DNA from 4 places in the Sporosarcina sp. OR05 genome. Region 4 is predicted to be linked to each of the others. Evidence: riboswitches for the same ligand, from Rfam matches in the RefSeq annotation. Region 4 holds a riboswitch; each other region holds the start of a gene.
What was found. Region 4 has a riboswitch for thiamine pyrophosphate ahead of NRI27_RS07530 (3-oxoacyl-ACP reductase). Riboswitches for the same ligand answer to the same signal wherever they lie in the genome.

Region 1: linked by a shared signal. The riboswitch ahead of thiM (hydroxyethylthiazole kinase) and the one ahead of NRI27_RS07530 (3-oxoacyl-ACP reductase) in region 4 are both predicted to bind thiamine pyrophosphate.
Region 2: linked by a shared signal. The riboswitch ahead of thiT (energy-coupled thiamine transporter ThiT) and the one ahead of NRI27_RS07530 (3-oxoacyl-ACP reductase) in region 4 are both predicted to bind thiamine pyrophosphate.
Region 3: linked by a shared signal. The riboswitch ahead of tenA (thiaminase II) and the one ahead of NRI27_RS07530 (3-oxoacyl-ACP reductase) in region 4 are both predicted to bind thiamine pyrophosphate.

What each region holds. Positions count from the first base shown of each region.
Region 1 is NZ_JANKJL010000004.1:55,999-61,094, reverse strand. Features, by position in the region: gene NRI27_RS08750 (DUF3238 domain-containing protein) at 1-707, opposite strand, end outside; TPP riboswitch at 956-1,174, shown strand; gene thiM (hydroxyethylthiazole kinase) at 1,252-2,010, shown strand; gene thiD (bifunctional hydroxymethylpyrimidine kinase/phosphomethylpyrimidine kinase) at 2,007-2,837, shown strand; gene thiE (thiamine phosphate synthase) at 2,863-3,483, shown strand; gene thiW (energy coupling factor transporter S component ThiW) at 3,480-3,986, shown strand; gene NRI27_RS08725 (histidine phosphatase family protein) at 4,276-4,857, opposite strand; gene NRI27_RS08720 (alpha/beta hydrolase) at 4,999-5,096, opposite strand, start outside.
Region 2 is NZ_JANKJL010000014.1:49,361-54,456, reverse strand. Features, by position in the region: gene NRI27_RS15715 (M3 family oligoendopeptidase) at 1-1,405, opposite strand, end outside; gene NRI27_RS15710 (tryptophan-rich sensory protein) at 1,565-2,299, shown strand; gene thiT (energy-coupled thiamine transporter ThiT) at 2,333-2,890, opposite strand; TPP riboswitch at 3,060-3,160, opposite strand; gene NRI27_RS15700 (magnetosome magnetite crystal formation protein family) at 3,249-3,590, shown strand; gene map (type I methionyl aminopeptidase) at 3,687-4,433, shown strand; gene NRI27_RS15690 (DEAD/DEAH box helicase) at 4,806-5,096, opposite strand, start outside.
Region 3 is NZ_JANKJL010000005.1:71,990-77,085, reverse strand. Features, by position in the region: gene NRI27_RS09970 (YuzC family spore coat inner layer protein) at 73-390, opposite strand; gene tenA (thiaminase II) at 676-1,359, opposite strand; TPP riboswitch at 1,458-1,565, opposite strand; gene NRI27_RS09960 (DMT family transporter) at 1,787-2,671, shown strand; gene NRI27_RS09955 (nuclear transport factor 2 family protein) at 2,739-3,107, opposite strand; gene NRI27_RS09950 (D-glycero-alpha-D-manno-heptose-1,7-bisphosphate 7-phosphatase) at 3,279-3,803, opposite strand; gene NRI27_RS09945 (MDR family MFS transporter) at 4,000-5,096, shown strand, end outside.
Region 4 is NZ_JANKJL010000003.1:98,866-103,961, forward strand. Features, by position in the region: gene NRI27_RS07520 (hypothetical protein) at 139-492, shown strand; gene NRI27_RS07525 (hypothetical protein) at 948-1,097, shown strand; TPP riboswitch at 1,626-1,726, shown strand; gene NRI27_RS07530 (3-oxoacyl-ACP reductase) at 1,861-2,613, shown strand; gene NRI27_RS07535 (LLM class flavin-dependent oxidoreductase) at 2,632-3,948, shown strand; gene NRI27_RS07540 (catalase) at 4,570-5,096, shown strand, end outside.

The DNA of each region.
Region 1 (5,096 bases), on a different contig from region 4:
GACAACAAATTTGGATTCCGTACCCATTCCTCTGCAAGAAACGTTGTATAACGTAATTTCCATCGATCTATAGGATGCAACGTCTTTTCCCTTTCATTCACTGGCTGTAAAAGCTCTCGCGGCTTGCCGATCCACTTGACGGTCGAAAATGTTTCAATAGCAGCTTCCTTACGTGATGAATTGGGATGCAGCGAACCAAACACATTAGACAAAACCGATTTAACGGATGTCAAACGCTCCTCTGATTTTTCAAGCGGACGTCTTGCTCGAATCATATAGTCGTATGATTCGTCCATGTCAATATCCCGGTCGATGTACCAATTTGTGTTGACCATCTTTACAAATTTTCCATTCCGATAAATGCCGTATTCTTCTATGTCCTTCATACCTTCCCATGACAAGGCGATTTGCGTTTTCGCTACGATTGTCGTCATGACAAGAGATTGCAAGGGATTCTCGACGTTCTTTTCTTCAGCAAAAGCAGACGTTTGCAATGCAATGACATCGACGACTTGATTATCCTCAACACGTTCTACCATGTAATGATAGAATTTACCATGTTTGAAATCCCCGTCTTGAAATTCCGGCACGGTTCCTTCATAGACATGTTCACCATCTTTATACACGTTGTAAAAACCTCCGACATCATTCCATGTGAATGAAATCAAATCATGTTCATGCTTTACAGACTGTATTTCAAATAACATGTTTGCGCCTCCCTTTTCCTCTATTTTGGGGAACTTTCAACATCGCTAAACATAACGTACCAATCAATTGAACAGCTTATGCGAAAGTGAACGATCTTTCCATTAACGATTGTGCGTCCCAGTCACTATCCGCGTACATGGCGTATGCTTATATGCATCAACATGCTTGAATGTACCCATTACTATTTCCTTGCCCTTCTTGCGAATCTGTGAAACTATGTTATAGTAATTTTGAAAACAAATCGTAAAATTGCCACTAGGGGTGCCTTATGCACGTGTGTAAATTTGCAAAACACTCGTACCGATTTCATGTTCACTATGCGTATATCATGGTGAAACATTAGATACCGGACAGAGCTGATAGCAAATGAAACATGCAATGCGCTAGGCTGAGACGTGTATGAATACGCGGACCCTTTGAACCTGATCTGGTTGATACCAGCGGAGGGAAGTGGGTGCGCAACTTCTATCCATTGAATTTGCAAGCCGCTTCTTGACGCCCTGTCAGGAGCGGCTTTTTTGCATATATGGAGGTATGTTGACGATGTATTTACAAAAACTACGAGACGAAAAACCGTTGATTCATTGCATTACGAATATTGTTGTTGCGAATTTCCAAGCGAATGGCTTGCTTGCACTAGGAGCTTCCCCTGTCATGGCGGATGCGGTTGAAGAAGCAGCGGATATGGCGGCTGTTTCATCAGCTGTCGTATTGAATATCGGTACGCTTAAAGCGGTCAGTGTTGAGGCGATGTGCCTTGCTGGGGAGCGTGCGGCGGCTAATGGCATTCCGGTCATCCTCGATCCAGTCGGTGCTGGAGCGACCTCATTCCGAAAAGCCGCTGTCCTATCGATTTTAGAGAAAGTGCCTGTATCCCTTATTCGTTGCAACGCTGGGGAACTTGCAGCAATTGCAGGAATTGATTGGCAAGCAAAAGGGGTTGATGCAGGAGATGGAGAGGCAGATTTGGAACAGCTCGCGCTTGAAGTGGCGACGCGATACAGCTGTCTTGTTGCAGTGACCGGTGTTGAGGATCTTGTTACAGACGGCAAAAAGGTCGTGCGAATTGCTGGGGGCCATTCACTTATGACACGTGTCACAGGCGTAGGTTGCCTGTTAAGTGCGGTCGTTGCTGCATTTGTTGCAGTGGCAGACGATCACAAGTTGGAAGCAGCGGAAAACGCTTTGGCTATTTATAAAAGAGCAGGTGAACAGGCAGCGGCACTATCTACTGGACCAGGAGACTTTGCTGTGAATTTATTGAACGCACTTTATGCAATAACAGAGGAGGATTTGCTATGACTTCAGTAGCTTTGACGATTGCAGGTTCAGATAGTGGCGGGGGGGCTGGTATACAGGCGGATTTGAAGACGTTCCAAGAGCTTGGTGTATTCGGAACGTCCGCGTTAACGGCTGTTACTGCACAAAATACGTTAGGCGTACACGGTGTCTACCCGATTGAGGCGGCAGGTGTAACTGCTCAAATACAAGCTGTGCTGGACGATTTTTCAGTAGGAGCCGTGAAGACAGGGATGCTATTTTCAGCCGACATTATTGAGGCGGTAGCAGTTTCATTAAGGAACAATGGCTGCCCACCCCTCGTGATTGATCCAGTGATGATCGCAAAAGGTGGCGCATCTTTACTTAAAGATGAAGCCGTTACTGCTTTGAAAGCACATTTACTTCCTCTTGCTACTCTCGTCACGCCAAATATTCCGGAAGCGGAAGTGCTTGCGGATATGACGATTCAGTCGACAGCTGATTACGAAGAAGCAGCGAACCGGATTCTTAGTTCAGGGGCAAAAGCGGTCATTTTAAAAGGAGGACATAGCAATGATGCGCAGTTTGCGGAAGACTTTTTCTTCGGGGCAGACGGCTATTCATTCACGATAAAATCAGAACGGATTGCTACAAAAGATACGCATGGTACGGGTTGCACGTTTTCTGCCGCAATTACTGCATTCATTTCGCAAGGAAAAAGTTTGCAGGAAGCAGTGCGTGAAGCGAAGGTATTTATTCAAGCGGCCATATCGGATGGCTTACAATTAGGCGGAGGTCACGGGCCAACGAATCACTGGGCATATAATCGATTGAAGCAGGATGCAAAGGAGGTTGTCATAATTGAATAAAGAGCAACTGGCACTATATTTCATAATGGGTTCGACGAATACAGGAACGCAGGACCCTCTACATGTGCTCGAGTGCGCTTTGCGTGGCGGCATTACTTGCTTTCAGTTACGAGAAAAAGGGCCGGGTGCGAAAAGAGGCGAAGCATTGCTGGAATTTGCTCGACAATGCCAAGAGTTGTGCAAGGAATATGGTGTTCCGTTCATCGTGAACGATGATGTGGACCTTGCTTTAGCACTTGATGCAGACGGGGTACATGTTGGGCAAGAAGATGAACAGGCAGCGATTGTTCGAAAACGGCTTGGCACTGGGAAAATACTCGGCGTGTCTGCACATACGTCGGATGAAGTGCTAGCCGCAATTGAAGCGGGTGCTGATTACATCGGAATGGGACCTGTCTACACGACTACTTCAAAACCGGACGCAAAACCGGTAGCTGGCACACAGTTCATTCAGACGACAAGGTCTGTTTATCCTGATTTACCGATTGTCGGCATCGGCGGCATTACTGTCGATAATTTTGCACCTGTGTTTGCTGCGGGCGCAAACGGGGTTTCGGTCATTTCAGCAATTGCTGGAGCAACGGATGTCTATGCGGCGACTAAAGCGTTTGCTGAATCTATAGAGAAAGAAGGGGTTCCTTTATGAACACGCGAAAAATGGTTATCATGACGATGTTTGTTGCAATAGCAGTTGCCGGCTCGACATTCGTTTCATTCCCCGCAGGCATAGCACGCGCGTATCCAGTCCAGCATGCTGTAAACGTAGTTGCAGCCATCTTGTTAGGACCGATTCCCGCAGTTGTTATTGCATTTTTGACGGGACTTATTCGAGTATTGACTGGCACAGGGTCATTACTCGCATTCCCCGGTGGCATGATCGGTGCGTTATTGGCAGGTCTATTTTATAAACAGTTTGGTAAAGCGTGGCTCGCTGGGATTGGTGAAGTGATTGGTACAGGCGTGATTGCGTCACTTTTGGCAGTACCTTATGCGAAGATTTTAATGGGTACAACGGTCACTGCCTTCTTTTTCGTTCCCCCATTTTTGGTTTCAACGGTGAGTGGCGCGGCGCTTGGGCTAATTCTTGTTGTCCGGCTGCAGCAAACTTCAGCGTGGCATAAAATCGAAAGTGTCGGTGGGCGATTGTAAGAATACGTTTGGTCAGAGGAAGTTAGTTCAAGTGTGAGCGTGGTTCGAAAGTCTCGATATGGTGATAACTTTGGTTATCCGATCGATAACTTTGTGAACTCGATTGATAAGCAAGTCTATTCAATCCATAACTTTTTGAGTCGTAAAAACCGCTCCAGCGATTAGGCTAGGAGCGGTATATGATTTTAGGGAAGCTATTATCGCCAACAATGGTAGCTAGAGGGATGGTATCCAGTTGTACGGTCGGCAAGTATGTAACTTCGACGACTCTCTTTTTGATGCGTTCATTTCATTCAAAAACATGGTCGGATGAATGAGACTCTTCTAGAAGTTCCTCCCGCCAAATTCGCTCTACGTTTGCACCCGCTTCAGTTACATGCACCCGGTACACATCGGGATTTGTCAGTGCCTGCCATTCTGCAAAACCGACGTGTTCGTCATAACATCTTAAGAGGAGCGTCATCAGATTTCCATGTGTAACGAGCACCGTTTTGGAGCCATCTGGCAACTCTTCGACCACATTACATACACGCTCCATCGCTTCGTGTGATGACTCGCCACCTTCATATTTCAAATGGACATCGAGAAATGAATCCTCTAATTTCAACAACCAATCCTCAAAATCATACGAACTTAACGTCCGTTCCGCCAATCGACTATCCTCTTCGAAGTACAATCCTTTCCGCTCTGCTAAAGGTTCAGCTGTCATGCGAGCTCGGACAAAAGGACTTGTAACGATACGGTCCACTTCTACCTCATCAAAAAATGCTGCCAGCTTCTCCGCCTGTACAATTCCTTCCGCTGTCAAATCTGCATGCGGTGATTGACCTTCAGCTGAACAATGTCGAACAATATAAATCACTTTTTCCACTTCGCACACCTCCTACTTATTATTTTCCCTTGCTAGATGAAAAGAAACCTTCCTATCACAAAACATATTTGTGGTGATCCCGTTTGATGCTGTGTAAAAGAATAAACCAGTTCCCCCGACTTGCATGGAGGAACTGGTCGTTCATTTCATATAACGATCGAGAAAATGACCCATTTTCTTTCGATACGTGTCACCTGCTAGTGCATACGCTTCACCATGATTGGCGTTGGCAACTAGAA
Region 2 (5,096 bases), on a different contig from region 4:
CATAAAATCTTGTCTCAAATAAAAAGCGCGCATGTATATTCATAAAGAATGTAGCACTTCTTTTAATTTTATCCTCCAATAACGCAAGTTTTTCATCTTCTGTTTGCGCAGATTTAAGCGCGGCATCCGCCACAATCATTTCTGCAAAAGTCGAAGCCGTTTCAGCAACGCCCATTGCATATTGACGATTCAAATAATGGACTGGGCGCAATGCATAGGAGTGAAATGCATGACCGAGTTCATGTGCAAGTGTTGCGACGTTAGACATGGAACCACTGTATGTCATGAAGATCCTTGATTGCTGTGAAGCTGGCATACCGGTACAAAAGCCGCCTGGCCGTTTGTTTGGACGGTCTTCCGCCTCAATCCATCCTTCTTCAAACGCTTGTCTAGAAAATGCTTCGAGTTCAGGTCCAAACTTTCCGAAATGCGCTAATATGAAGGCAGCACCTTCCTGGTAGGACATTTTTGTCGTTTGAGAAGTGATCGGAGCATTTAAATCATACCAATTCATCTTTTCAGCGCCAATCATTTTCGCTTTTGTAGTTAAGTAATCGATGAATGGTTGTTTATTCGCTTGAATCGCTCCCCACATCGCGTCAAGCGTTTCTTGGCTCATTCGATTGCGCATGAGCGGTTCTTGTAGGACAGAATCCCATCCACGCTTGTTGTATACGGCTAAACGGAATCCTGCGAGGTGATTAAGAGCTGAAGCAAAGAAGTCTTCTTTTTCTTTCCATGCAGCTTCAAGTTTCTCGAATACTTCTTTCCGGACAGCAGCATCTGGATGAGACGCCAAGTTGTTAGCCTGTCCTACAGATAATTTCTTCGTCATACTATCAACAGTCATTTCAATTTCCATATCACCAACAAGTTGGTTATATAGCTGTCCCCATGCTTGGTAACCATCTACACTCAATGATGTAATAAGGCTCTCTTCAGCTTCAGAAAGTTGAAGTTGAACATTTTCCCGCCATTCATTTAAAACAAAAGTAAATTGGGAGAGCTCTTTCGTTTCCAACAACGCTCCCCATACATCTTCTTCCGTTTTTGCGATCGTTTGTTCAACCTTTAGTCGAACAGTCGAAAACCGAGCTTGGATTGTACTCACATCTGATTGAAGCAATAACGCTTGCTTGTCTTTTGTATTTGCTGCAACAAAACAGCCAATCACTGCAGATGCTTCTCTAAGATTAAGCGCTGTCGCTGTTATGCTTTCTAGTAAGTCATGTACTTCTTTTGCATCTTCTACTTTCGTTGGTACAGAAAATGCCTCAATACGGTTTTCAAGTGCGACAATTTGCGTTTTCACCTTTTCCAAATGTTCGTTTAGCTCAGGTGAATGGCTTCCCCCTTTAAAAAACACATCTAAATCCCATACTTCACTGTACAGTTTTGTCGTCATGTTCATCCCCCTCGTTGTTTGGAAAATTGCTATAAAAACCTGTATTAATTATAGCACGAATTTTCGGTATACGAAATATTTGATTTGTGACGGAAACTTCATACTTTCATTCGCATGTAGGGCTTTTCCTATGTATACTGTTCATGGGAGGATTTTATTATGTCTAGAATGATCTTGATGGCTCTTTCACTTCTGACGGTCATCGTTACGAATATAGCCGCTAGTTTTTTCACCCTCAATCATCAAACAACCGTTGAAATTGTTAACCGTTTGCCTGTGCTCTTTAATCCTGCAAATTATGTTTTTATTATATGGATTGTCATCTTCATTTTGTTGTTCATGTGGATAGTAAATTTCAATAAGATCACCGAGCAAATGAGCAACAAACATAAAAATCGAATCACTTTCCTGTTCGTAGTGAGCTGTGCGTTAAATACAATTTGGCTGTTCCTATGGCATTACAGCTTGTTCAACTGGGCAGTTATAACTGAACTCGCTCTTCTCGGTGTCGTACTTACCTATTATTTTACGTTTCCGAAGAAAGAAAATCGTTTGTATGGAAGAGTACCTTTTAGTATCCTTACGGGCTGGGTATTCATCTCCTCCATTTCTAACATCAGTTACACACTCATGTATCATGAATGGGAAGGTTTCGGTCTAAGCGATCCTTTATGGACAGTCTTTTACTTAACGATTTCCACTGCGTTCGCTTTACATTTTATGTACCATCACCGGGATTATGTGATGAATCTTGTTTTTGTTTGGACATTCATTGGCATTGCGATTCGAAACGGGATTGAAGAGTTGTTCATTACTTCTGCTGCACTCTTTTTGACTGCAGTCATCATTACATGCATGTTTCTTTTTTCAGGCAAAGGTGTACAAAAAAAATAGAGCAAAGTGCACACTACATGCACTTGCTCTATTTTAATTTCTTTGAATCAACCGTGGGGCGGATGTGAATAACAACACTGCTACAATTGCACATAACACTATGGAAGGAATCATATAAGAAGCATTGTATCCTAAAGAGTACAGCCAAGCCGGTTGGTCACCTGCATATTCCGCGAAGAACACCATTCCACCGATAAAATGTGCTAAAAAGCGCAATGATCCACCTAAAACGCTTCCTACAATAATGGCCGTTGCCATGGAACCTTTTTTACCTTCCGCTTTACTTTTCAGAAGCCATCTAAGTGTTACTGCCGCCAAACCGACAACCGTATACGCGATGAAATAATCCAACGCACCTTGTACAGGGTGAATAATGTAACCGCCGATGACTGCTTGGAGTAAACCGGAAATCAATCCCGTTAATAAACCTCCACTAAGGCCCCAACGGAATGCCATTAAGATAATTGGCAGCATCGATAAGGTGACGGAACCACCTTGAGGCATTTTAAATACTGTTAAGTTATCCAAAACAAATGACATTGCCCCTAATATTGCTACTTCCAATAAAAACTGCAAACGACTACGATCCAATTCGAATTCCTCCTCTTTTGTTTTCGGAGGGATACGGAAGAAAAGTCAACGTGTCAACAAAGACGTATGACCAGATTCTGTATTATACTTTACATAAAGCTCATCACTCACTAAACTTATGTAACAAAAAACGACATCCCGGATAGAACCGAGACATCGTATCGTATATGTCAGTTTCCATCCACATCCCTACGCAAGTATGAACTTACAGGTTCGAAGGGTCAGGACATCCGTCCAATCTCAGCCAAGTCGGCACCCCTTGTGGTCGTGTAATTCAATTGTCGTTACCATTGTATATGGTACAGTACATATAAGCAAGATGATTTTAAAAACTTCTTCTATTTATCAGGAGGTACACATGTCGAATAACAAAATCTTATCCGCCTTATGCTATTTCAGTATTTTCTTTTCCCCTCTTCTACTCCCCGCAATTGTCTTCTTCATTACGGACGATGCGGAAGTGAAAGGTCATGCAAAACGATCGCTCATTTCACATCTCGCACCTGTTGTATTGCTCATTGCAGGTTTTATATTGTTTACTTTTTCAATGGTTTCCTATGAGTCTCGATTAACGACGATGATGAATGGACAATTTGATTTCTGGGGGCTAGCCCCATTCTTATTCATGCTCATCTATGGCTTATTATTTTTAGTTGTTGTTATCTGGAATGTGTACCAAGGGGTTAAAGTGCTAAAATGACCGATAGTATTTTCAGCAAGCCCGCACCCCTCTTCACGAATGGAATTATGATATAGTAAAATGGAAAAGTACGTTTTGAGAAGGGACCTGTAAATAATGATTGTTAAAACAAATGAAGAAATTGAAGCGTTGAAAAAAATCGGACGAATGGTCGCTGAAATTCGCGAAGCGATGAAAGAAGCGGCCGTCCCTGGAATTTCAACAAAAGAACTTGACGAACTCGGTGGACGTCTATTTGCTGAGCGTGGTGCCGTTTCTGCCCCAATCGACCAATATGATTTCCCTGGCTATACATGTATTAGTGTCAACCATGAGGTAGCACACGGCATTCCAGGATCAACCGTTCTACAAGACGGAGATCTTGTCAATATTGATGTGTCTGGTTCATATGAAGGATTCTTTGCGGACACAGGCATTTCATTCGTCGTCGGTACACCTGACGAGAAAAAGCAAAAACTTTGTGACGTTGCCAAATTGGCATTTGATCGTGCAATGACAAAAGTGAAAGCCGGCTCAAAATTGAACCAGATCGGGAAAGCAGTCGAACGCGAAGCGAAAGAACACGGATTCGCCGTCATCCGGAATTTGACGGGCCACGGCATCGGTACTTCATTGCACGAAGAACCACAGCACATCCTCAACTATTATGACGCTTGGGATAAAACATTAATGGTCGATGGTATGGTATTGGCGGTAGAACCATTCGTATCCGAAAAAGCGGAAAACATAGTTGAATTAGGCGATGGATGGACATTTGTCACACCGGATAAATCCCTTGTCGCCCAAATTGAACATACGATTATCGTAACAAAAGACAAACCCATTATCTTGACACAACTGTAAAGAATTACAAAAGAGGCTGGGACAAATCTCTAAATAGACCGTTCCTCTGCGCTCCAAAAGGCACGCTTTCCGCGGGGCGCGCTTGAGCCAATCGAACAACAAAGAGTTCGATTTGCCGTATTTCTGCGTACTTTGCAGAAATTAAGGCATCCTTGCTCCCAACGCTTCGCTTATGCTCGCAAAAGCCGTTCTACGTAACGGCTTTCCCTACGGGGTCTCAACATTCGCGCTACAATCCCGCAGGAGTCGGCCTTTTTCCGCTCCGACTCACTCAAGAATTTGAAAAGAAACATTGGAAAAATATAAAAAAACTGCATGACGGCGAATTAGCCATCATGCAGTTTTTTTATGGTATGTCCCAGCCTTTTTTTCTTATTTCTTTTTTGGTTGGCTCTTCTTTGCATCTTTCTTATTCGAATCTTTTTGGCCACTGACTGTCTTTGAATTTCCTTCGGTCAATTTACCTTTAAACCACACTTTTTGTACAGGTTTGAATGGCTTTGCCAATTTCTTATAAGTCCGTTCTTCATGATAGGATAATAAGGTGAGTACTTCGCCATCTTCTCCCGCTCTTCCCGTTCTACCTGATCTGTGTACATATTGTTCTGTCGTATGCGGCACATCCACATGGATGACGTGTGTCAATCCTTGGATATCCAATCC
Region 3 (5,096 bases), on a different contig from region 4:
CGTGCCTTTTGGAGCGCAGAGGAACGGTCTATTTAGAGTTTTGTCCCAGCCTCCTTATTCTTTTTCATATGCCTACCAATTAAGAATCATTGATACTTCGCAACAAACAGCGCCATCGACTTCTTTATGGAGTACGAATCGGATTCCACTCGGCGTGTACTTTGTAGTCACTTTCGAAGGAATTCCAACTGACGCAATCATTTCGTCAACTTTACGCTGATCAGATTTTTGTGCAGCCGTCATGAGTTCCTTTGCAAATGTGGTTGACTGAGAAATTTTAGTAACAAGTTGGTTTGCGTGCTTTGTTAACTCCATGGAATACGTTGCCGACTGGTGCAATCGTGTAGGATCGACAGGCGGATAAGGATTTGAATCGTTCGGGATTCCCATCAAGTTGTTTGCCTCTAAGGTCGAATGGGCAACTTGTTGCAGTTGGGGATAAGCGATATGAACGAAATAAGGATGATACCAATAATACAGCTTCCTTTCCTCCTTTTCGCGGTTCTTACAGTATATGTAGCGCAAATTCCATTGTGCTGATTCGTAGAGAATGAAAGGGAGAAGATCCAGTCGTATCGTCTCTCCCTTTCATTACCTATCTAAGTAAGTGTACAAGGACTAAAAGTTTTCCAGCTAGTGAACAATCGTCCGAAAAGGATTGGCAAAATCGACTGTCTACACTTGCAATTCCACTTTCTCTAAATCCCAATTTTGCTTTGTATAGGCCATCTCCCAAAACTGTAATTCATAGTGACAGCTTTTTATGAAATGTGCTTTAATTTCCGCACGACGTTTTTGAGTTAAATCTTTTGTGAGTTCGTTTAGTCGTTCAATCTGTTCGTTCGTGGATTGTTCAAACCACTCAGAGCTATACATCGCAATCCATTTGTCGTAAATCGGATGATTCGGAGTTGCCTCTTTTAACCGTTCGCCAATCTCATAATAGACCCAATAGCATGGTAATAATGCGGCTAATGTTGCAGCTAAATCCCCTTCCATTGCAGCTCTATAGAGGTGGGAAGTATAGGCATAAGCAGTTGGTGCTGGTTTGAATTGTGCTAAATCCTGTTCTGTCACGCGCAATAAGCTGAAATAACTTTCATGTAGATCGATTTCAGCTCCACATGTCCCTTCTGCATGCTGTGCAAACCGTCTTACGGTGTGCATATCTGTTGCTTGTGCGGCTGCTAATGCATGTACCTTTGCGTAATGCTGTAAATAATAGGAATCTTGAAGGATGTACTCTTTGAAAATATCTTCCGATAATGTGCCTGTAGCAAGCTCCTCAATAAACGGATGATTGAAATTGGCTTCAAAAATTGCGTCACACTCTACTCGTAACTCTTTACACAACGTCATCTTACCCACTCCTCTAGTTTTTGTAGAAAACCAAAAAACCGCTCCCTCAACACATACGTTGAAAAAGCGGCTCGCAAATCGGCGTAGAATAACCATGGAAGACGTGCGGTCCACTTCCCTACGCTGGTATGAGCCAGATCAGGTTCTAAGGGTCCGCATATTCATACACGTCTCAGTCTTTCACAAAGACTCCCCCAGTGGTTAACTCTTTTTAGTTTTCAACTTCACTATAACATAGATAAAGAGTTTGACAAGTCAGGGGAATGGTCTGACTTTTTTTTCAACAATCACTGAGTTCCTCTTCCCTTTACATTCACGTTGGTGTGATGAAATCGTCAACTCGAAGCAAATGAAGCATGTACCTGCTCTTGAAGAATGGATTGTGGTAACATACAATTCGTATGTATTCAAATACCGGAGGCTTCTTATGACAAACCAAAACAAAGGTATTCTACTATTATTGGCATCCGCATTCGGCTTTTCTCTTATGACATTGTTCGTCAAGCTGTCAGGTGATGTACCAACTTTACAAAAAACCATTTTCAGAAATGGCGTATCAATGTTCATATCGCTATTCTTCGTCCTACATTTTAAAGAAAGACTAATAGGGAAACGTGAGAACCAACCATTGCTATTATTACGTTCAGTTTTAGGTGCAATTGGGATTATCTTACTCTTTTATGCAATCGATCATCTTGTGTTAGCGGATGCAGATATGTTGAACAAAATGAGCCCATTTTTCACGATCGTTTTTGCCGCTATCTTCTTACAAGAACGCGTGAAACCATTTCAAGTGTATAGCATACTTGTCGCCTTTCTCGGTACGTTGTTTATTATTAAGCCCTCATTCTCGCTTGATATCGTGCCCTATGCAGCGGGCATTCTTTCCGCTATATTCGCCGGAGGAGCGTACACCGTATTACGAGCACTAGGCAATCGAGAGCAGTTTTACACGGTCGTATTTTACTTCTCAGGTTTCACGACAATCATCTTGTTGCCTTTCGTAATTTATCATTATGAGCCCATGACCTGGCAGCAGACTGCATATCTATTACTCGCTGGACTAGCCGCTACAATCGGCCAATTTGGCATTACATTAGCTTACAAATTTGCCCCAGCAAAAGAAATTTCCGTATTCAACTATTTTACTGTCGTTTTCACCGCTTTATTTGGTTTTGCTTTTCTCGGACAACTACCGGATGTCTATAGCATCATCGGATATATCATCATTTTCGGTGCGTCTTTCTATATGTTTCTAAGAGGTAAAGAAGGTGACGCTGCGAGAGAAAAACTAGTGACGCCTAAAGATTAAATGAGGTGTAAACAAAAGCAAAAGGAATCGAGCAACTGTTATCGCTTGATTCCTTTTCTAATTACAATTAAAACATGCCCTGTTCATTCGGTGAATTACTTACAACGGATTGGCCGACATCCCACGTTTCGATAATCTTTCCTTCTTGAAATCGGAAAATATGTACTACAGCTACACCAAGATCATCGGTATTCTGTTGTATATGTGAATGAATCACGACTCGATCTTCTTCTTCAATTACTTGGACAACCGTCCATTGTTTGTTTGGACTTAACTCAGCATTGTCCATCATTGCTTTCATTAATGACTGCGCGCCGGCCTCAAAATAGGCATTATGATGAATAAACTCGGTGTGAATTGCATCGTCAAATGCTTCTTTAATCTTTCCGCTAACAATTTGTTGGAGAAAGGTCACTGCTAGCTCTTTTTGTGACATAATATACATCCTCTCTATACACGTCATGATTTGTGTACCACACATGTATAAACATTCAACAACAACTGCGAAACTCCTCCCTTTACTGTTAAATAGTCAGTAGGAGTTTAACTCCACCCAATAGGCATTTTATCAGTACCCATACTTTTATGTTTGCGTAATGATACGTTATTAAGTAGCATCGTCAACAATCCAGTGAGCTGCTTGTAATAAATCCGGGTATACTGCGTCTGCCAAAGGATCGCTTTTACCAATGAACACCGTTTTAGTCCCGGCTTTCTTTCCAGCAATAATATCTGTATCCGTATCACCTACCATGTAAGAGGACTTTACATCCACATCATATTTTCGAGCTAAGTCCTCAATGAGCTTACTGTTCGGTTTTCTACATGCACAACCTGATTTTGGTTTATGTGGACAATAGACTACCTCTTGAATGAGTGCCCCTTCTTTTTGCAATGACGTAATCATATCGCTATGAATTGCCTGCAATTGTGCCTCTTTCATAAAACCAAGACCAACGCCTCCTTGATTGGTGACAACAAACACATAGTCAAATGTTTGATTGAAAAGTCGTATAGCCTCGGCTACACCTGGCAAAAAATACATTTTGTCTGAGCGATTCACGAATTTCACACGATCTGTCAACACTTCATTGATAACCCCATCACGGTCCAGGAATACAGCTTTGTTCACCCTATCACTCACCTTCATTTGTATTACTTCAAGCATGCCCAATACTTGGTTCGAAAAACGTATTTAGACTCAAAGGTGTTTATAGTACCTGTAGTGACTAAACTGCCACATAAATAGACAACCACATGGAGGTCTAGTAAAATTACGTCTACTACGGAAGAAGCAAAAGAAAAAATTGTTAGGTGGCTTATCAATTATGGAGAACACTCAAGCATTCGATTTCAAAAAGAGCATTCCTTTGTTAGCCGTCTTATTATCGGGTGCATTCATTACGATATTAAATCAAACGCTTTTGGCAACTGCATTGCCGCCGATTATGAGAGATCTTAACGTGTCAGAAAGTACTGTCCAATGGTTACAATCTATTTTCATGCTCGTCAATGGCATTATGATTCCTGTGACTGCTTTTTTAATCGGAAAGTTTACGACACGTAAGCTATTTTTAACAGCGATGAGTATCTTTGCTGCAGGTACCGTTATCGCTGCCATTGCACCGAGCTTCCAATTTTTATTAATTGGTCGGATTTTTCAAGGTGCAGGCGCCGGTATTATGATGCCACTTCTACAAACAATCATGTTCCTTCTATTCCCGATTGAACAACGCGGAAAGGCAATGGGGATGTATGGGCTTGTCATTGCTTTTGCACCTGCGATTGGACCTAGTTTGTCTGGGTATCTTGTTGATCATTTCGCTTGGAGAAGTGTTTTCTATGTCGTCATCCCCATTACGCTTCTCATTATTATTGCTGCCTATTTCTTATTAAAGAATGTTACAAAATTAACGAACCCCAAGATGGATAGCTTGTCGATCTTGCTCTCTACACTCGGTTTCGGTGGGTTGTTATACGGATTTAGTGTTGCTGGGAATACGGGTTGGCTACATTTGAACGTCGGTATCTCCCTTGCAGTAGGAACAATCGCACTCGTTGTATTCATCCGACGGCAATTACACTTGGAACAACCCATTTTAGAATTTCGCGTATTTAAATATCCGATTTTCAGCTTGGCGACAGCACTTGGTATGATTGTATTTGCTTCCATGATTGCCGCTACCGTAATTTTACCGATATTCATGCAAAACTTACTTGGATTTAACGCGTTCCATTCAGGCTTAATGCTATTACCCGGCGCTATTGTTATGGGGATCATGAATCCTGTATCAGGTTCGTTGTTTGACAAATTCGGTGCAAAGTGGTTATTGCGTATAGGTTTCGCCATTTTAGCTGTGACAACGTTCATGTTTGGGAACTTATCGGCAGACACAACCTTTACCTATTTAGCTGTGTTAAATGC
Region 4 (5,096 bases):
CGTTGCACCACAGTAAAAAAATAGATGATTTATATAAAAAATAGAATAAAAGACTTGAAGAACGACAAAAAAACTCCTAATGTAGGTAAGGAAGCGACGACTAAATCAGTTCCCTTACACTACAAAAAGGAGTAAGCCATGAAAAGTGTAAACCCTAATTTAGTCTTTCGTCAACTCTTATCCAATTTACCAGATAGTATTTTAGCTTGTCCTTTAATGAATGGTACGAATAAAATTACTGACTTCTCAATCGTAAAACTCTTTATTATGGCGAATGTTGCACAATGGCATAGTCATCGGGACATTGAAGCAGGAATCCAGTCAGACGAGGCATTTAAGAAAGAGCTTGGAATTGATTTTATCAGCTATTCTACAATTAGCCGTCGTCTGAATGGATTTAAAACAGGTGCCTGTGCAAGGTTGAATTCAGTTAATTCACTACAATTGCATATACATAAAATCTGGATGTTGTATGTATCACGTTTCTTATGATTGCTTGTATAACCATTCAAATTACTTGAATTAACGTGATTGTTTCTGGCACAGGCACCGTCAAAAGTATTAGTATTAAAGTATAAGGCAGTGGTGGCGGGAAAAGTACTCTATAAATGAGAATCAGATGATGGTATACTATAAGTAGAGAATAAGATGTGAATCAAATTAATCCGATAGAGAGCGCGTATAGGAGAAGGGCAGCCACTGCTGCTCTTCTTTTTTCGGCCAACTTTGTTCTTAAAAACGGGTACCTGTGTCAGGTTAAATTTAGTTAATTCATGACAATTGTGTATACAAGAATGTCGTGGTTGTAGTGTTTATTAGTAAAGTTCCTACACCTGCAATCAGTACGCGAATAAAGGTAAATGGTATACTACATTTAAATAATGCGCATTCTATTTGATGAATAGATTCTCTTTTAAAGTCGTGAAAAGAAAAAGTAGGTGAACAAAGTGGGAAAATATCAATTGGATTATAAAGGTCAATCGGCTGTGACTAAATATCATGAAAAAAACAAGCCTGTTAAGTTTGATAAAAAGCAGCATCTTGAAAAGTTACGTACAGAGTATTTGAATAAAAAGCAAAAACAAACAGATCAATAATTGGAGCGAAAGAGGCTGGGACATAACATAAAAAAACTGCATTATGGCTAATTCGCCTTTTAATGCAGTTTTTAATATTTTTCCAGTGTTTCTTTTCAAATTCTTTAGTGAGTCGGAGCGGAAAAAGGCCGACTCCTGCGGGATTGTAGCGCGAATGTTGAGACCCCGCAGGGAAAGCCGTTACGCAGAACGGCTTTTGCGAGCAAAAGCGTAGCGTTGGGAGCAAGGATGCCTTAATTTCCGCAAAGTACGCAGAAATACGGCAAATCGAACTCTTCGTTGTTCGATTGGCTCAAGCGCGCCCCGCGGAAAGCGTGCCTTTGGAGCGCAGAGGAACGGTCTATTTAGAGTTTTGTCCCAGCGTCTTTATTTGAGCTCCTTTATTGAATGACCGTTTGGAAGGACAACATATTAGGTAATAAATGGTCCGGTTGTAATGGATCATACAGTATGATATGGTTTAAGATGAAAACCCATAAGAATAGTAGAAATGGCAGCAATCGTTTTACAAAACCTTAAAAACTTAATAGGATGCACTAGGGGTGTTATTTAACTGAGATGAGTAGAAACTCAAACCCTTTGAACCTGATCTAGTTGATGCTAGCGTAGGAAAGTGTGAACATTCATACATATGAAGAGGGATGACTCTGTCTTTTTCTTAGTGTGTCATATTTGTTTTACGCAACTTTCCTTTTGGAAGGTTGCGTATTTTTTTTAGCTGTCATTTGCCTATTCAACTATTACATGTTTAGGAGCTGTTGAAATGACAAAGGTCGTGTTGGTAACAGGAAGTAGTCAAGGATTAGGGGCAACGATCGCAAGGACATTGGCAAGCCAAGGATTTCGGGTCGTCATTAATTACAATAAAAGCAAAGAGGCAGCCGACAAGATGGCTTTTGAGATTGGAAAAGATCATGCGATTGCGATTCAAGCGGATGTCACCAATCGTGCAGAAGTAGAGCGCATGGTGGAAAAGGCAACGGCATACTTCGGGCAAATTGATGTGGTCGTCAATAATGCATTAATCGATTTCAAATTTGATCCAGTCAAGCAGAAGCCGTTTAGTGAACTATCTTGGGAAGATTATCAGGGACAGTTGGATGGGACGTTAAAAGCAGCATTTAACGTCATTCAAAGTGTCATTCCTCAATTTATTGAACGACAAAATGGAAGTATTATCAATATCGGAACAAATCTGTTTCAGAATCCTGTCGTTCCTTATCATGAATACACGACAGCGAAAGCCGGATTGATCGGTTTTACACGCAATATCGCTGCCGAGTTAGGGGCATACGGTATAAAAGCGAATGTCGTTTCAGGGGGCTTATTGAAAACAACGAATGCGAGTGCTGTTACAACGCCGGAAGTATTTGAATTAATTGCGAACGCTACGCCGTTGAAAAAAGTGACAACCCCTCAAGACGTTGCAAATATGGTAGCTTTTTTGTCTTCATACCATGCGAGCGGCATTACAGGGCAGAATTATACAGTCGATGGCGGCTTAACAATGAATTGACAAATGGGGGTGTGGAGAGTGACTGAACAAAAAGGGAAACAATTGAACTTAGGTGTTTTGCTGTATGGGTGCGGGCACCACCAAGCTGCTTGGCTCATGCCTGACTCAAGTGTTGAACGCATTGGTGAGATTTCCTATTATCAAGACTTGGCCAAGTTGGCGGAAAGGGGCTTGCTTGACGTCGTATTCTTTGCGGATAATCAATCTTTTGCAGGAAAGAGTTCCAGTGAATTGCCGGCATTTTGGTTTGATCCGCTCATCAATTTAACAGCCATCTCCCAAGTGACAGACCATGTCGGGTTAGTTCCGACGATTTCAAGCACTTTTTCCAATCCGTTTACAGCTTCCCGCCAGCTTTTGAGTTTAGACCATATTACTAAAGGTCGTGTAGGTTGGAATCTTGTTACGTCAATGACTGATGTTGAGGCGCAAAATCATAACATGGATCAACTGCCCTCGCATGATGAACGGTATGAAAAGGCAGATGAATTTGCTGTGTTAATGAATAAATTATTTCTTTCATGGGACAGTGAAGCATTTTTGCATCAACGTGAAGAGAAGAAGTTGATTAATCCTGCAAATATCTCGCCATTCCATCATGAAGGCACCTATTTTAAAGTGTGTGGACCGTCCACTACGCCGAAAAGCCCTCAAGGTAAACCGGTGGCGATGCAGGCAGGGGCGTCCAAACAAGGCATTGCATTAGCCGCAAAACATGCTGATGCCGTTTACTCAGTGTCATGGAATCTTAAGCAAGCCAAAAGATTTCGAGACAAACTAAATGAGCAAGTGAGACAAAGCGCGAACAACAGACATATTAAAGTGTTTCCGGGCTTAGTCACCTATGTGGGAGAGAGCCGTGAAGAGGCTTTTGCCAAGAAAGCCGCAATAGATGTGAAACTTCCTATTGAAACAGCTCTAAAACAGCTGAGTATGTTTATCCGGCAAGACTGCTCCGATTGGGCATTGGATGAAAAGGTTCCTCCATTGCCGCCTGTCGAAGAATTTACTGGGCCAGTCGGCCGGTACGAGACGATACTGGAAATTATTCATGATACCAACCCGACAGTAAGGGAGCTGTTGGGGTATCTGAATGCTGGTGGGGGACATTTCACGCTCATCGGCACACCGGAAGAGATTGTCGATCAGATGGAGCTTTGGTTTAAAGAAGGGGTGGCCGATGGATTTAATCTTATGCCGCCGACATTGCCCGGTAGTTTAGAAGACTTTGTTGAATTAATCGTGCCGGAGTTGCAAAAGAGAGGTATTTACAAAAACGATTATGAAGGTCATACGTTACGTGAATATTTAGGGCTTGAAAACAGGTGCTTGTGATAGCGTGAATTCAGTCAATTCACTACGATTGCGTAAATGTAAATTCAGAATATTGTAGGTGTACTGTATGTTATGCTTGCTTGTATACCCATTCAAAGTGCTTGTCTCTGTCACAAGCACCGTCAAAATTGGAGGAATGCAACACATTTTGGTCTCTTTTGTCAGTTCCCTTGAGGAAATCATTGCATCCCCTTGTTAACCCATAATCACGCCCGTCGTGTCCGTTTTTGCTTCCATCAATACGATATGATGGATGTCTTCTTTCATTATAATAAGTCTCCAGGACATCTCGGTGCTTATTGCCGTGTGTCAATAAAGTGGAGAGCTGTACATCTATGTAAGTTTGGGTGATTTTTTGATGTATCATGAAAAATAGATACAATTCCATGAGAAAAGTAGGCAAAAGAACAGAAAGCCTATTTTAATCGAAAATTTTTCAAACATTTCACCACTTGAAATCCAGTGTACATGAAGAATAGCAAAAACTGATGCAGAAGGTCCCTTGGCAACTTTCGAAAGTTCGTGTTTTTTGTCATTGAATTGAGGGTAGGCTATTTACATTGACGACTGCCGATTTTGAATTGGCGGACTTCCAATAGACTAGCGTAGGAGGTAATTTCTTTGAATGAAAAGGACACGAATCAGAATGAGCAAAAGGGGCAGGACGTACACCGCGAGACATTGACGACACGCCAAGGGCATCCGGTCAGGGACAACCAGAACATCCGGACGATTGGAGACCGCGGGCCAGCGACGCTAGAGAACTATCATTTCATCGAGAAGATCTCGCACTTCGATCGTGAGGAGATTCCGGAACGTGTCGTTCATGCGCGGGGTACGGGGGCGCATGGCTATTTTGAGACGTATGGCAAAGTCGGGGACGAGCCGGTGGAGAAGTACACACGGGCGAAAGTGTTTCAAGGTGCTGGGAAGCGGACGCCGTTGCTCGTTCGTTTCTCGACAGTCGGCGGTGCCAAGGATTCACCTGAAACTGCCCGGGATCCGCGAGGCTTTGCGGTGAAAATGTATACGGAAGACGGCAACTGGGACCTCGTCGGCAATAACTTGAAGATCTTTTTCATCCGTGATGCGATGAAGTTCCCGGATATGATTCATGCATTCAAGGCGGACCCGGCATCGAATATTCC